Regions from separate parts of the Halalkalibacter kiskunsagensis genome, predicted to be linked through region 2. Evidence: riboswitches for the same ligand, from Rfam matches in the RefSeq annotation. Region 2 holds a riboswitch; the other holds the start of a gene.
What was found. Region 2 has a riboswitch for S-adenosylmethionine ahead of SLH51_RS23700 (homoserine dehydrogenase). Riboswitches for the same ligand answer to the same signal wherever they lie in the genome.
Positions count from the first base shown of each region.

Region 1: it holds a riboswitch for S-adenosylmethionine, as region 2 does, so the genes downstream of both, metK (methionine adenosyltransferase) here and SLH51_RS23700 (homoserine dehydrogenase) in region 2, are expected to answer to the same signal.

Region 1 covers NZ_JAXBLX010000008.1:109,494-117,353, forward strand. The annotation lists gene SLH51_RS06635 (DUF1540 domain-containing protein) at 1-17, opposite strand, end outside; gene metK (methionine adenosyltransferase) at 296-1,501, opposite strand; SAM riboswitch class I at 1,663-1,774, opposite strand; gene SLH51_RS06645 (hypothetical protein) at 1,977-2,351, opposite strand; gene pckA (phosphoenolpyruvate carboxykinase (ATP)) at 2,654-4,234, shown strand; gene SLH51_RS06655 (glycosyltransferase family 4 protein) at 4,310-5,455, opposite strand; gene SLH51_RS06660 (phosphatase PAP2 family protein) at 5,659-6,189, shown strand; gene SLH51_RS06665 (alpha/beta fold hydrolase) at 6,267-7,082, opposite strand; gene SLH51_RS06670 (alpha/beta hydrolase family protein) at 7,160-7,860, opposite strand, start outside.
Region 2 covers NZ_JAXBLX010000076.1:845-8,704, reverse strand. The annotation lists gene SLH51_RS23725 (replication-associated recombination protein A) at 1-788, shown strand, start outside; gene SLH51_RS23720 (RsfA family transcriptional regulator) at 1,074-1,700, shown strand; gene SLH51_RS23715 (tRNA threonylcarbamoyladenosine dehydratase) at 1,866-2,627, opposite strand; RNA gene ssrS (6S RNA) at 2,792-2,969, opposite strand; gene SLH51_RS23705 (hypothetical protein) at 3,115-3,420, shown strand; gene SLH51_RS23700 (homoserine dehydrogenase) at 3,397-4,626, opposite strand; SAM riboswitch class I at 4,694-4,807, opposite strand; gene aspS (aspartate--tRNA ligase) at 4,867-6,657, opposite strand; gene hisS (histidine--tRNA ligase) at 6,659-7,860, opposite strand, start outside.

The DNA.
Region 1 (7,860 bases), on a different contig from region 2:
AATACATCTTGTGCCAACTTACTCACCCCCTCTTACTTACATTTTGACCAGAAGAGGGACACTCCATACAAAAGGACTTGCTTTATTTGCATGTCCTTTTGTAAAGGATCAAGTATACAGCTGCAATTATCCGATTAGTTCCCGGCACGAAATTACATTTATTGTAAAAATCAAGTTTAGATAAACCCAAAGCTCATTCTTCTTAGTCGAACTCTCCCCTTCTTTCTTCCCGCCAAGCTAAACTCTCTACAAAAAAAACAGACAGTCTCAAAATGAGACTGTCTCTTCTATGTTCCTATAGTCCAGCTTGCTCTTTTAAAGCAGCAGCCTTATTTGTTTGCTCCCATGGTAATTCCACATCTGTACGACCGAAGTGACCGTAAGCTGCTGTTTGCTTGTAGATCGGACGACGAAGGTCAAGCATTTTTATAATCCCTGCTGGACGAAGGTCAAAGTTGTCACGAACTAGCGTAACAAGTGACTCTTCTGAAACTTTCCCTGTTCCAAACGTATCAATTGAGATGGATACCGGACGAGCAACGCCAATAGCATAAGCGAGCTGCACTTCACATTTATCAGCAAGACCGGCAGCAACAATGTTTTTCGCAACATATCGTGCAGCGTATGCACCAGAGCGATCAACTTTCGTCGCATCCTTACCAGAGAACGCACCGCCACCGTGACGTGCGTAACCACCGTATGTATCCACGATGATTTTACGTCCAGTTAAACCAGCATCCCCTTGAGGTCCACCAATTACGAAACGACCAGTTGGATTAATAAAATATTTCGTATCCTCGTCAATCAATTGTTGTGGAACGACTGGATTAATTACATATTCTTTTAAGTTACGTTGAATTTGCTCAAGCGATACTTCTGGATGATGCTGAGTAGAAATAACAATTGTATCAATACGTGCAGGTTTGCCATCTTCATCATACTCAACCGTAACCTGTGTTTTTCCATCAGGGCGAAGGTAAGGAAGAATTTCATCTTTTCGTACTTCTGTTAAACGACGAGCAATTTTGTGACTTAACGAAATAGGTAGAGGCATAAGCTCTTTTGTTTCATTGTTAGCGTACCCAAACATAAGACCTTGGTCACCAGCACCAATTGCTTCGATTTCTTCATCTGTCATTTGGCCTTCACGTGCTTCAAGAGCTTTGTCAACCCCTTGTGCAATATCTGCTGACTGTTCATCAATTGAAGTGAGCACAGCACACGTTTCATAGTCAAAACCATATTTCGCACGAGTATAACCAATTCCTTTGATTGTTTCCCGAACAATTTTTGGAATATCAACATACGTACTTGTTGTAATTTCTCCTGCTACTAATACAAGTCCTGTTGTAACTGACGTTTCGCACGCAACACGCGCATTTGGATCATTTGCTAAAATCGCATCAAGAATCGCATCAGAAATTTGATCACAAATTTTGTCAGGATGCCCTTCCGTTACAGATTCTGACGTAAATAAACGTCTACTTTTTAATTCTGTCATACTAATCATTTCCTCCTTTAAACACTGCTACTTTACTAGCATGTGTCTTTCTTTGAGACGGCACTCATGCCCCACCGAATGGGAAATACCTACCTGTAAAGACGTATAAACGATAAAAACCCTTTTCCAAAGAGGAAAAGGGTTGAATGTTTACCTTTAGCCTCTTATCGTTCAAGGCAAATGCCTTGCAGGTTAGCACCTTTTCACTCATGGCTACGAGTGTTGGTTGCTGGGCTTCTTCGGGCCTGTCCCTCCGCCTACTCAGGATAAGAGTATCCGTTCGACGCATATCATATCGCACATGTCGTATACTGTCAACTGTTCCTTCTAAATTGTTCCATAATAAAGAGGAACTCTCTTAGGATCACCATATACGTAACATACTTTTGAGCACCCTGACAAATAGCATTGTTCCTTTACCATTTTAGTGTGTGCGATTGCTTTAGAAAGTATGCTCATGGTCCCCCTTTCGCATCTAATAGGGGGTATCATCGTTTCTTCGATTAGGATCTTCTTGAAGCTTACGTTTTAATTCCTCACGACGCATGCGCTCTTGCTCTCGTTCTAGCTCCTGTTTTACGTCTTCTTTTATTTGCATCCTCATCAGTTCATTTTCATTGTCTCTTGGTTTAACTTGACTATACACACCACTAGCGGTTAATCCGATTATCAAAGCCATTAAGACTTGTTCCCCCCACTCTCTCGGGATAAACCAAAGGATACCGGCTATACCTATCGCTAAAAGAGCTCGATACCGCTTCTCAACTCCAAAAGCATTTCCGATCACAGTTACAAGAGCTGCAACCACTGCAGAAACGGTAGCTAGATCAAGCATCGATACTTGGTCCAACACAAACGCCTCCTTTACTTTCTTTACCTACATCGTATGCACAGACTTGAGAAATAGGAACGTCATTTGTACATACACACATCATTCTTCCACTTAACGTACAAAGCCACTTAAATAAAGGACCAATGACAGTATAGGCACCTATTGGTTTCTCTCAAGAAGCTTAATTAAGGATCAAAAAGTATCACATTTTAAAAAAAATTTTAATAGTATAGACTATTAAACTTAATGTGTTATACTAATAAACAAGTTTTATTAAAAGTGGTAATTAATTCATTTAATAAGGAAAGGATTTTGCGACAATGAAAACGATAAGCCTACAATCAGAATTAGCCAATTTAATGAAGCAAGAAAATGTTTATCTTAATCTATCAATCTCTTCCCTAATCGAAAAGTCTTTAATACGCGGTGAAGGGACTTTAACTTCAACCGGTGCACTTAGTGTTGAAACTGGCGCATATACAGGGCGTTCTCCTAAGGACAAATTCATTGTCAAGGAATCTTCTGTGGCAGACAAAATTGACTGGGGAAGCGTGAACCAACCTATTGAGAAAGAGGTCTTCACCTCTTTGTACCATAAAGTTATCAATCATTTAGGTCGTAAAGAGGAACTATTTGTCTCAGATGGATATGCGGGGGCAGACGAATTATACCGTTTGCCTTTAAAAGTAATCAACGAATTTGCTTGGCACCAAGTGTTTGCTCGACAATTATTTATTAGACCTACAGAAGTAAGAAGTGATAATGAAAACAAAGCCTTTACGATTATTTCAGCACCTTCATTTAAAGCAAATCCGACAATTGACGGGACCAGGTCAGAGGCATTTGTGATTGTGTCTTTTGAAGAGCGTGTTGTATTAATAGGGGGAACAGAATATGCAGGTGAGATGAAAAAGTCGATTTTCTCCATTATGAACTACTTACTTCCTGAACAAGATGTCCTCTCAATGCACTGCTCAGCCAACACGAGCAATGAAGGTGATGTAGCCTTATTTTTCGGTTTATCAGGAACAGGAAAGACAACGCTCTCAGCAGATCCACAACGGTCATTAATTGGTGATGATGAGCATGGTTGGTCAAACAACGGGGTGTTTAATATCGAAGGTGGTTGTTATGCAAAATGCATTAATCTCACGGAGGAGAAAGAGCCTCAAATCTGGAATGCGATTAGGTTTGGTACCGTTCTTGAAAATGTCATTTTAGATAAACAAACAAGTCAAGCAGATTATCATGATACTTGTCTAACTGAAAATACTCGAGCTGCCTATCCACTTGAGGCCATTCCAAATGCGTTAATACCAAGTATAGCAGGTCACCCCAACACAATCATCTTTCTTACAGCTGATGCATTTGGAGTTCTACCGCCTATTAGCAAACTAACAAAAGAACAGGCAATGTACCACTTTTTGTCTGGATACACGAGTAAATTAGCTGGTACCGAGCGTGGCATCACATCTCCAGAGGCAACCTTCTCAACATGTTTTGGTGCACCATTTTTACCACTTCCAGCAGCTCGTTATGCAGAGATGTTAGGAGAGAATATTGACCAGCATAATGTTGACGTATATCTTGTTAACACCGGATGGTCTGGCGGTTCCTATGGAGTAGGCGAACGAATGAATCTTAAATATACGCGAGCGATGGTTCAAGCTGCTTTATCAGGAGAATTACGAGCGGTAGAAACGACTACTGACCCTGTCTTTGGATTGCATATTCCACTTCATTGCGCAGGGGTGCCCGACAAAGTTCTGCAACCACGCAATACATGGGAAGACAAGAAAGCATATGATACAAAAGCACAACAACTTGCTACTAATTTCAAACAAAATTTCATAAAATTTAATGACATTAGCGACCGTATAAAACAAGCTGGTCCAAAGTAAATTCAAATACACAAAAAAGGTCTGCCTCACTGGTACCAACTTACATAAGTTGCAGTTGTGGCAGACCTTCTTCTTTCATGCTGAAAATTGTTGTTTCGTCATAGTAATTACATCTTCATAACTCAAAATGAGCCGGGCAAATATTTCTTCCCAAGACTGTGTAAGGGCAAATTGACGTGCGCGCACACCAAAATTTGTACGTAATTGGTCATTTTCTAACATCTGCATTGTATGCTCAGCAAAGGAGCAGACATCTCTAGCAGTACATAAAAAACCATTTTCTCCATGTGTGATGAGGTGCTTCACTCCTCCTACATTCGCTCCAATAATCGGTAGTCCGGATGACATGGCTTCTAATACAACATTGCCAAAAGTCTCAGTAGATGAAGGAAATAAAAAGAGGTCACTTGAAGCATACGCGTTTGCTAATACTTCTCCTTCTAGGAAGCCTGTAAAGGTTATGTGTTCACTTCTATGATTCGACATTGTTTTTAATAGTGGACCATCTCCAACAATAAGCAAGTGTGCATCTTCTCTACATCGTTTAGGCAATGCTTCAAAGGTGTTCATGACGATATCAATATCTTTTTCAGGGGCGATTCTTCCAACATATAATATAATCTTTTTTTGTTTTATCTTGTATTTTTCCCTTATTTCATTCTCTCTTTTGTTTGGGTTAAAAAGGATATGGTTAACTCCCCTTCCCCAAAGCTCAATTTGATCATGTATCGACATCGCAAGTAATTTAGCTTTCGTGCTCTCGGACGGGACGTATACTTTGTGAAACGGCCGATGAAACCAGCTCATATACATCCAAAACCATTTTTGCAAAAAAGGGATATGATAATAATGTAAATAATCATCAAAGTGGGTATGATAAGACGCAACCATAGGAATATGATGTTTTTTCCCATAATGAAGACCGTACAGACCTAAATTAAGTGGGGTGGCAATGTGGATGAGAGTAGGGTTAAACTCGTCTAATGATTGTTTTATATGAAGGAGATTAGGAAGAGCAATTCGACATTCAGGGTATAACAGAAAAGGCAAACTCATAAATCGTTCAATTTGAGGAACTGATGGCACAGAGGTTTTACCATCCGGTGCGAACACTCTAAAATCAACCTGATTCTTCTCCAAATACGATGTTAAACTCAATAATGTTTTGGCTACACCATTAATTTCGGGTGCGTAAGTATCAGTAAAAATAGCAATACGCATAGTTGGATACTCCCCTTTTTTAATAAAGTTGTTACTTCAACTTTACTAAAAAATGTAGTCAATATTTACAAATATTATGTTAAATGATTATTAATTCTCCTTAAAAAAATCAACATTCTATCAACATAAGCTTAAAAGAATGATACTATAATGATAATAGTTTCAGAGTCTCGTATTGAATCTTACTAGATGGAGTGTTTTCTATGAATCGAATTGTGAACTGGTTATCCATCAATGACAACCGAGTATTTTTTGTCGTAAACCAACTGTGGAGATGCAAAGTGTTGGACGCTTTATTACCGAGAATTACCCACCTTGGTGGGGCAATCTTTTCACTTTCTTTGCTTTTTTTTCTCATGATTATTTTTACAAATGATATACGCTACTGGGCAATTGATGCCTTTATTTCTTTAAGCTTGGGTTTTGTTAGTGTTCAAATAATAAAAAAACTATCCTGCCGAAAGCGACCGTATCTCACTTTGCCTAATGTTAATATATGCCAGAATCCATTAAAAGACTATTCATTCCCGTCAGGACACACGACTGCTGCTTTTTCAATTGCCGTTGTATTTGCTCTCCATTCTCCACTTCTAGCGTTAAGTGTTATCCCGCTTGCATTACTTGTAGGCATTTCAAGAATGTATGTAGGCTTGCATTATCCAACAGACTGTATTATCGGTGCTCTACTTGGAACGATCAGCGCTATTCTAGCTGTCTATTTCATTTATGTGTGAAAGAGAAAACTTCCTTGAGAACTTTTCAAGGTCGTTTTCTATCACTTGGTCTCCCTCTCCTATCTCCTTACAATTCATTAGGAGATGTATGAAGCAATATGATGATAAAGATCATTTGGACGCTCCTCTGTTACTAAATGACCTGTTTTTTCATACGTAATGAGCTTAGCATTTGGTAAGTCTTGTACCAATCTTTGTCCAATTTTAAGAGGAACAACTCTGTCCTCCTCTCCCCATATTAACAACGTAGGAATTTGAATTTTGCTTAATTGATAACTTGTTAAATCACCTTCACGATACCTCAACAGTCTTTGTAGTGATGTATAGAAATCTTTTTCTGTTAAAGGCCTCGTAAACTCTTCTATTAACTCCTCTGTTATGAATGATTTGTTGTAAAATACATTTTCTAAGCTTTTCTTAATATCTTTTTTACGAATATACTGCTCTACAAAAAACCGAAAAAATGGCAAATATGAACAGTATATCAATGGTTTTTTAGCACTTTTTAAATATCCAGAACTACATAATAACACTAAATTTTTCACTTTATATGGAGCTAATTGGGCAGTATATAAGGCAATTTGACCACCCATAGAATGACCAATAATTGTTACATCTTTCAGTTTAAAATACTGTATGCATTCTTCAATAAACTTAGCGTAATTAGAAAAAGAATAAATAAACGTTTTTGATTTCTCACTTCTACCAAATCCAGGTAAATCGATAGCAATTACAGAGAATTCTTTTGTTAATAAAGGCATCAACCGATTAAATGTATAAGTCGAAGAAACAAATCCATGAATTAATATAATCGGCGGTCTTCCATTTAAAACATATTCACAATAAACTGTTACCTCTCCGATTGAGATCGTTTCTTTTTGAATGTGAGACATTGTCACCTTTATACAACTCCATTTTCAAAGTTATGTAAAGGTAGTATTTGTTATTTTTTGACGTACCATACGAATGTTTATACTTTGTAATGAAGAACTCGTTCTTTCATCCAAGTCGCAGCACGTGAAAGAATTATCCGTTGTTCCGAAAGAGGAAAATGGTGAAAAAAGGTTGGATAATACCAAGAGGAAACCGGCACACCTGAATCCTTACAGGCTTTTTCCAAACGGTACGCATGCCGAACCGAAACATGCTCATCTTTTTCACCATGAATAATTAAGACATGTGCTTTTATTTTTGCTACAGATAACAATGGGGTTCTCCATGCATACCTTTCTGGGTATTTATTTGGAGTGCCACCAATCACTCGTTTCATCATTCTACGTAGATCAATTCTTTCCTCATAAGTTAGAACCATATCGGATACGCCATTCCAACAGGTGACTGAGTTCACCTCCGGGCGCTCAATTGCTGTTAAGAGCGCCATCACTCCTCCTCTAGAAAAACCAAGTATATGAAGTGATGTAGGATCAACTTGAGGATGTTCTTTTAAAAGGTCAAAAGCAGAAAAGGCATCTTCACGGTCGCTGCCACAGAAATCTTCCTGTCCTTGTCCCCCTTTGTTTCCCCGGTAAAATGGGGCCATGACAACCATTCCTTCAGCAGCCCACTGAATCACTCGTTGTACTCGTACCATTCCAACGCTTTTTATTCCTCCTCTTAAATAAAGAAGTCCAGGGAATTTCTGTCCCCATTGTGGAATTGCCATATATCCTT
Region 2 (7,860 bases):
GTGCCCTTCATGATAAGAAAAATGGGTATGGAGTTGATAATATAAACATTAGTGAAGAAGCTCTTACTCACTTAGCGCAAGCATGTGGTGGCGACGTTCGATCAGCTTTAAGCGGCTTAGAATTAGCAATCCTCTCAACCTTTCCAGATCCATCTGGAGAAAAAACAATTTCTTTATCCGCAGCAGAAGCATCCATTCAAAAGAAAAGCTTCCACCATGATAAAGACGGTGACGCTCATTACGACGTTCTGTCAGCCTTTCAAAAATCGATACGAGGAAGCGACGTCAATGCTGCTCTTCATTACTTAGCCAGATTAATTGAAGCAGGTGATTTAGTAAGTATTAATAGGAGGCTCCTCGTCATCGCCTATGAAGATATTGGACTAGGTAATCCTCAAGCAGGGTCACGTATTCTATCAGCAATTGAGGCAGCAGAGCGCCTTGGATTTCCAGAAGCGCGGATTCCTTTGGCAAATGCTGTGATCGAACTTTGTTTATCACCAAAATCGAATTCTGCCTATACTGCACTTGATGCCGCTTTAGCAGATATTCGTAGTGGCAAAGTGGGAGATGTTCCGAAACACTTAAAAGATGCCCATTATCAAGGGGCAAAACAACTTGGACGCGGAGTCGATTACAAATATCCTCATGACTTTGAACATGGCTGGGTAAAACAACAATATTTACCTGACAAGTTAAAAAATACAGCCTATTACGAACCGAAACGTACAGGTAAATTCGAACGTACATTAGCCGAAATTTATGATCGACTTCAAAAGAATGAATAAACTACGGTTAAAAATAGAGGTTGATATCTAGAGCAAATTCTAGTATTCAACCTCTTCATAATAGTTGTAGTAACTTTCATAATTGTAAATAGCTTTGTAGATTTCTACCTTAAATAACTATCACTTGTTTGATATCCCCCTTACATTTTGCTCTTGTAACTGTAGCCTTTCTCCTTTCCAACTCCTAAATAATCCCTTTTTTCTATCATCCTTGTATAAAGGTTCGCTTTTCTGGACAGACTTTGTATCAACTAGATAGAAAAATTATTAAAGGAGATGACAAGAATGAAAGTTAGACAAGATGCTTGGTCACATGAAGATGATGTTTTGTTAGCTGAAACTGTATTAAAACATATAACGGAAGGTAGTACACAGTTACGTGCCTTTGATGAAGTGGGCGATGAATTAAACCGTACATCTGCAGCTTGTGGATTTCGTTGGAATGCGGTTGTTCGCAATCGCTATATGAAACAAATTGCTGAAGCGAAGAAAGAACGTAAAGAAAGAAAACGGGCTGCTTCCTTCTCATATTATCCTCAAATGAGACCAATGTGGTCACCTCAAGCTAGTATAGAACGAATGAACCAATCACTAGATAGTGAGATGTCTTTAGAATCTGTCATTGAGTATTTACAAACTGTCATGCATACAAATGCGCAATCACCAACTTTACAACGAGAAAATGAAAAGCTTGTAAAAGAAAATAAAGAACTGGAATTACGTAACCGCGAACTTGAACGAGAGTTAAAGAAAATAAAACAGGATAATAGTATTATTGAAGAGGATTACCAATCTCTTATTCAAATTATGAATCGCGCAAGACGTATGGCAATTTTAGAAGACGAGGAGTCTCTTTCTACCGCAGCATTCAAGATGGACAAGAATGGAAACCTTGAAAAGCTAGCTAAATAAGAACTAACCTAATAGAGAGAATGTACAAAAAGGTACCTTGAAGCAATGAGCTAGTCGCTACATCTTTTAAAAGCATTGAGAGGAGTGGTTTTTTTCCTCTCAATGCGAGTAGCGAACGGAGCCATTGCCGCCTCTTTTTCGGCTTATGAGACAGACCTTTTTTTTTTACCGATTAATTTCAATTTCTTTTAAAAGGTTCGTAATAACATGTCCAGCCATAATCAGCCCCGCTACAGAAGGAACAAATGCATTCGATGATGGCGGCATTTTAGCTTTGCGAATACTTCCTTGTTCCGCTGCTTCTGAAACAATCTCTTGACGGATATCCTCCCTAATTTTGATTGGTTGTTCATCAGAGAATACTACTTCGATTCCTTTTCTAATCCCATCTTTACGTAAGCGAGTTCTGATAACCTTTGCAATTGGATCATGACTTGTTTTAGAAATGTCAGCAATACGCAAGCGAGTTGGATCCATTTTATTGGCTGCTCCCATACTAGAAATAATCGGGATTTTGCGTTCAAGACATTGTTTCATTAAATGAATTTTATAACTAATCGTATCACTAGCATCAATTACATAATCTAACCCATAGCTAAAAAACTGTTCGTACGTTTCTTCTGTATAAAACATTTTTAAAGCAATAACTTCACATTCTGGATTAATATCTTGAATTCGTTCTTTCATTAATTCAACTTTTTGTCTACCCACTGTTGATAATAATGCATGGATCTGTCTATTTACATTTGTGATGTCAACATCATCTTTATCAACAAGCACTAACCTACCAACTCCCGAACGAGCTAGTGCCTCAGCTGAGAAAGAGCCTACTCCTCCAATACCTAAAACGGCCACAGTACTATTTTGTAATTGAGCTAATCCATCATGCCCAATCGCAAGTTCATTTCGTGAAAATTGATGCAACATTCTCCTTGCCCCTTCCAAACGGTATTATCGGAATTGACTATACCATAGCAAATACTAAAAGTCTAAGTTCATTTAGAAGGGTTTACAAAATACACCTAGTTCATTCTTAATACAAAAAAAACAACCTCCGATAGAGAAGTTGTGATCTTTCATTCTATAAAGTAAGAAATCCCAATAATGCCGTTTTACTTATAGTTTTGAACCTGCTCCTACGCAGGTGGGTGCTTTGTATAAATGTTCTTACTTCCATTCATGAAGGCTTGTAATCCCATTTATAACGCAAGCTCCCGTTCAAATTCTGTTGGCTCAAAACATAGATGCATACGTACATCTTAGGAAATCTTACTTGCTTACATACATTCTATCAAGCCTAGATTAGAATGTCAATGACGTAGTCAGAATATTCGACCATTTAATCATTTGGTAATTTCTCATTCCCTATGTTACAGTTTACCTAAATAATTTATGGATGAGAGGTGAGCCCAATATGAATTTACTCGCTACTCAAAGATGTGTTGAAATTCACCAAGAAATTGGTTGGACCGAAAAACGTATCATTGAAACATCATTTGATATGAAGTTATTTGACAATGAGCTAATCGTCAAAGATGATACATTTCCATTAACCGCAATCTTTGACATTTCCTATAGAAAAAAGCCGGAACAAGATGCGATGGGTTTTTTGTATTTACACACGAACCGGGGGGTTCGCACTTATTATATTAAAGATGATGCCTATTCATTAGTAAGTGCCTATCAAAAGCTTAAATCAGAACGCCCCGAATTGCGCTGAATGAATGGTCTTTTCTCGTTTCCTTTTTGATATGTCACCATAAATAGGATACGTTTCAAAAGGGGATGAGTTGTTACTTGATACGATCCAACCTTCCCCCTCATGATGAGCATATGTATCAATCACAGCAATCCCCTCTTGCTTTACCCATTCCAAAGCTCGATTTCGATCTGCATGATTGATAAATACAAAGGAATGAATACAGGACTCAGCTTGTTCCCTTTTTCCCTCTTTTGTTACTCTTATTGCATTTGTCGTACGTTCATGGAAAATAAAATCCTCCACCATGCTATTTGCTGTTGCTTCCTTTCCGGCTCCTGGTCCTAGAAAAAGAAGTTGATCAACGAAATCCCCTTCTAAAGAAATGCCATTCGTAACTCCTCTAACATTTGCTAAAGGTTCAGTTGGTGATAGAAAAGCTGGAGTCACACGACCTTTCACTCCTAAATCGCTCCTCCACGCCTCGGCAATTAGCTTTACTTTAAAACCAAGGCGTTCTCCCACTTCAACATGCCAATCTTCAATGTTTGCTACACCTTTTCGAAAAAATGAGGTAACAGATGGCCAAGTACCAAAACATAAACGACTGAGTATTCGGATTTTATACCAGGCATCAAATCCTTCAATATCATCAGTAGGATCAGCTTCAGCGTAGCCAAGCTCTTGCGCCTCCAATAACACCTCAGTGAAGCTACGATGATTTTCAATCATTTCTGTTAACATGTAGTTTGTTGTTCCATTTAATATGCCAGATACTCTCGTTATAGGTGTAGTTGTAAGATTACCTTTTAAGGAATTAATAATCGGAATTCCCCCCGCAACAGCTGCTTCGTATCCATAATAAGTACAATGATCAACTGCTAGGTGTTCTAAAATTTCTCCTCTTTCGGCCACTAATTTCTTATTTGCGCTAATGACCGGTACCCCTTTTTCCAACCACCTTGCCGTATAGGTGAAAGCTGGTTCAATCCCCCCAATCGCTTCAAAAATAACATCAAATTCAGCTCTTTCGCAAAACTCATCCCAGCTAGTTGTCACAAATGTATCTACATTTTCAGCTCGCCGCTTTTGTCGATCCTTAACCAATATAGCAGAAATTTCAATCTCATTTTTCAATAATTGTTTAATTTGCTTTTTTGTATGAAGTAATCGCTCATACACTCCACCGCCTACAGTCCCAAACCCAATTAAACCAACTCGTATCATCTCATGTCCCTCTCTCTCCGTAAATAAAACAAAAAACCTTTCCTGATAAGAAAAGGTTTTCTGCCTTTACTTATCTTTCAGAATAAAATCATTCTGCTGAAAGTAGCACCTTTTTTGCTTGGCTTGCAAAAAGGTTGCCGGGCTTCAACGGGTCAGTTCCCTCCACCACTCTTGATAAGTTTGAATATTCAAACGTCCATATTCTATTAACAGTGATTATACGTCACCTATTACTTTCTGTCAAACTAAGTTCATTTTCTCTTGTTTCTTACCGATAATTGATAAATTTAAGTCAATTAATTGCTCAACACTTACTTCACCAGGCGCATTCGTTAGTAAACAACTAGCACTTGCAGTCTTCGGAAATGCAATCGTATCACGTAAATTCGTACGACCTGCTAAAAGCATAATAAGACGATCTAAGCCAAGTGCAATCCCTCCATGTGGCGGTGTACCGTATTCAAATGCCTCTAACAAGAAACCAAATTCCTTACGTGCCTCTTCTTCAGAGAACCCAAGTGCTTTAAACATTTGCTCTTGAATATCGCTTTGGTAAATACGTTGTGATCCCCCACCTAGCTCATATCCATTCAACACAAGATCATAAGCATTTGCACGTACGCTTCCTGGGTCAGATGCAAGAAGTTCCATATCTTCTTTTACCGGGCTTGTAAACGGATGGTGCAAAGCAACATAACGTTTTGCTTCTTCATCATATTCTACAAGAGGAAAATCAACTACCCAAAGGAAGTTAAATTGGCTTTGATCAATTAAGTCAAACTGTTTTCCAAACTTCAATCGTAGTGCACCAAGGCTATCAAAGACAACTTGCTTCTTATCTGCTCCAAAGAATAATAAGTCTCCTGTTTCTGCACCTAGTGCACTTTGAAGACCAGATGCTACATCCTCATCAAAGAACTTCGCAATTGGGCCTTTTAGTCCTTCTTCTTCAACTTTTAACCATGCTAACCCTTTAGCACCGAATTGCTTTACAAAGTCAGTAAGAGCATCGATATCTTTACGTGAAAGCTTATCTGCTCCACCTTTCAAGTTCAATCCTTTAACTGTTCCACCAGACGCCAGTGCACTTTTGAATACTTTAAACTCAGAACCCTTCACAACATCTGATAGTTCAATTAACTCCATTCCAAAACGAAGGTCTGGTTTATCTGATCCAAAACGATTCATTGCTTCATCGTACGTAAGACGTGGAAACGGCAATGATACCTCTATCCCTTTTGTTTCCTTCATAATTTTCGCCATCATTTTCTCTGTCATCGCAAGTAAGTCTTCTTTATCCATGAACGATGTTTCAATATCGACTTGTGTAAATTCAGGTTGACGATCGGCACGAAGGTCCTCATCACGGAAGCAACGAACAATTTGATAGTAACGTTCGAAACCAGAAACCATTAGTAGTTGCTTAAAGAGTTGTGGTGATTGTGGCAGCGCGTAAAACTCACCATGGTGTACACGACTTGGCACAAGATAATCACGCGCTCCCTCTGGTGTACTTTTCGTTAACATTGGCGTTTCGATTTCCATGAAAGCTTCTTCATCAAGGAAGTCACGTATTAACTTCGTCGTACGGTAACGTAATTTAAACGTCTCTTGCATATCAGGACGACGTAGGTCAAGATAACGATACTTTAAACGAACATCTTCTGATGCATCTGTATCAGCTTCAATTTGGAACGGAAGTGGCTTCGATGCATTTAAGATACTAATTTTTTCAACATGAATCTCAATTGAGCCTGTTGCAATTTTATCATTTACTGTCTTTGGATCTCTAGCAACGACTTGTCCTTCTACCTCAATGACATATTCATTTCTTACTCGCTCTGCTAATGAAAGTGCTTCTAGGTTTACTTCAGGACTAAAGACAATTTGAACAATTCCAGATCGGTCACGAACATCTAGAAAAATAACTTGACCTAAATCACGTCGTCTTTGTACCCACCCTTTTAATTGTACTCGTTCTCCTACATTTTCTTCGCGTAGCATTCCACAGTGATGTGTTCTCCCTATCATCCTACTTACCTCCTAAGGTTTTCTCTTTTATATGGTCAATAAATGTTTCAAGCTCTACTTGTACCTGTTCACCTGTTTCCATATCCTTCACATTAATAACTCCTTCGGTAAGTTCATCATCACCAAGGATTGCTGTGAATCGTGCTTGTAAGCGGTCAGCCGCTTTAAACTGAGCTTTCATCTTCTTATCTAAATAATCTTTATCAGCACTAATACCTGCACTTCTAAGTTTATACAAAAGCTCAACAGTTTTTTCTTTTGCCGCATCACCTAATGAAACTAAATAGCAGTCTAATTTCGGAGCAACAGGAATGGCTTGTTCTTGTGCTTTTAATGCCATAATGACACGCTCAATACTAAAAGCAAAACCGATTCCAGGAGTCGATGGACCACCAATTTCCTCAACAAGTCCTGTGTAACGACCACCACCACAAAGTGTCGTAATCGCTCCAAAACCCTCTCCCTCAGCCATAATCTCAAACGCAGTATGAAAATAATAATCTAGTCCTCGTACAAGAGTTGGATCAACTACATAAGATATCCCAAGTTGATCTAAATAATTTTTCACTTGGCTAAAGTAATGACTAGACTCTTCATTTAGGTAATCCAGAATAGACGGTGCATTCGACATCAACGGGTGGTCACGGTCTTTTTTACAGTCTAGAATACGTAAAGGATTTTTCTCTAAACGATTTTGACAATCTTCACAGAACTCTCCAATACTGGGTTTAAAATGATCAATGAGCGCTTGACGATGTGCCTCTCTGCTTTCTTTATCACCTAAACTATTCAATACTAATTTTACATTTTTCAGTCCAAGCTCTTCGTACAAGCTCATTACTAGCGCTAACACTTCTGCATCAATGGCTGGATCATGGCTTCCTAAAGCTTCGACTCCAAATTGAACAAATTGACGCATACGTCCAGATTGAGGACGTTCATACCTAAACATAGGACCAGTATAGAAAAGCTTAGTTGGCTGATTAGGTTGACCGTACATTTTCTTTTCTACATACGACCTGACAACAGCCGCTGTTCCCTCTGGTCGTAAGGTTAAACTTCTGTTTCCACGATCCGTAAATGTATACATCTCTTTTTGAACAATATCGGTTGTATCCCCTACTCCACGTTGAAATAAGTCTGTATGCTCAAAAATTGGCGTTCTTATTTCTTGATAATTATATCTTCGACAAACGTCCTTTG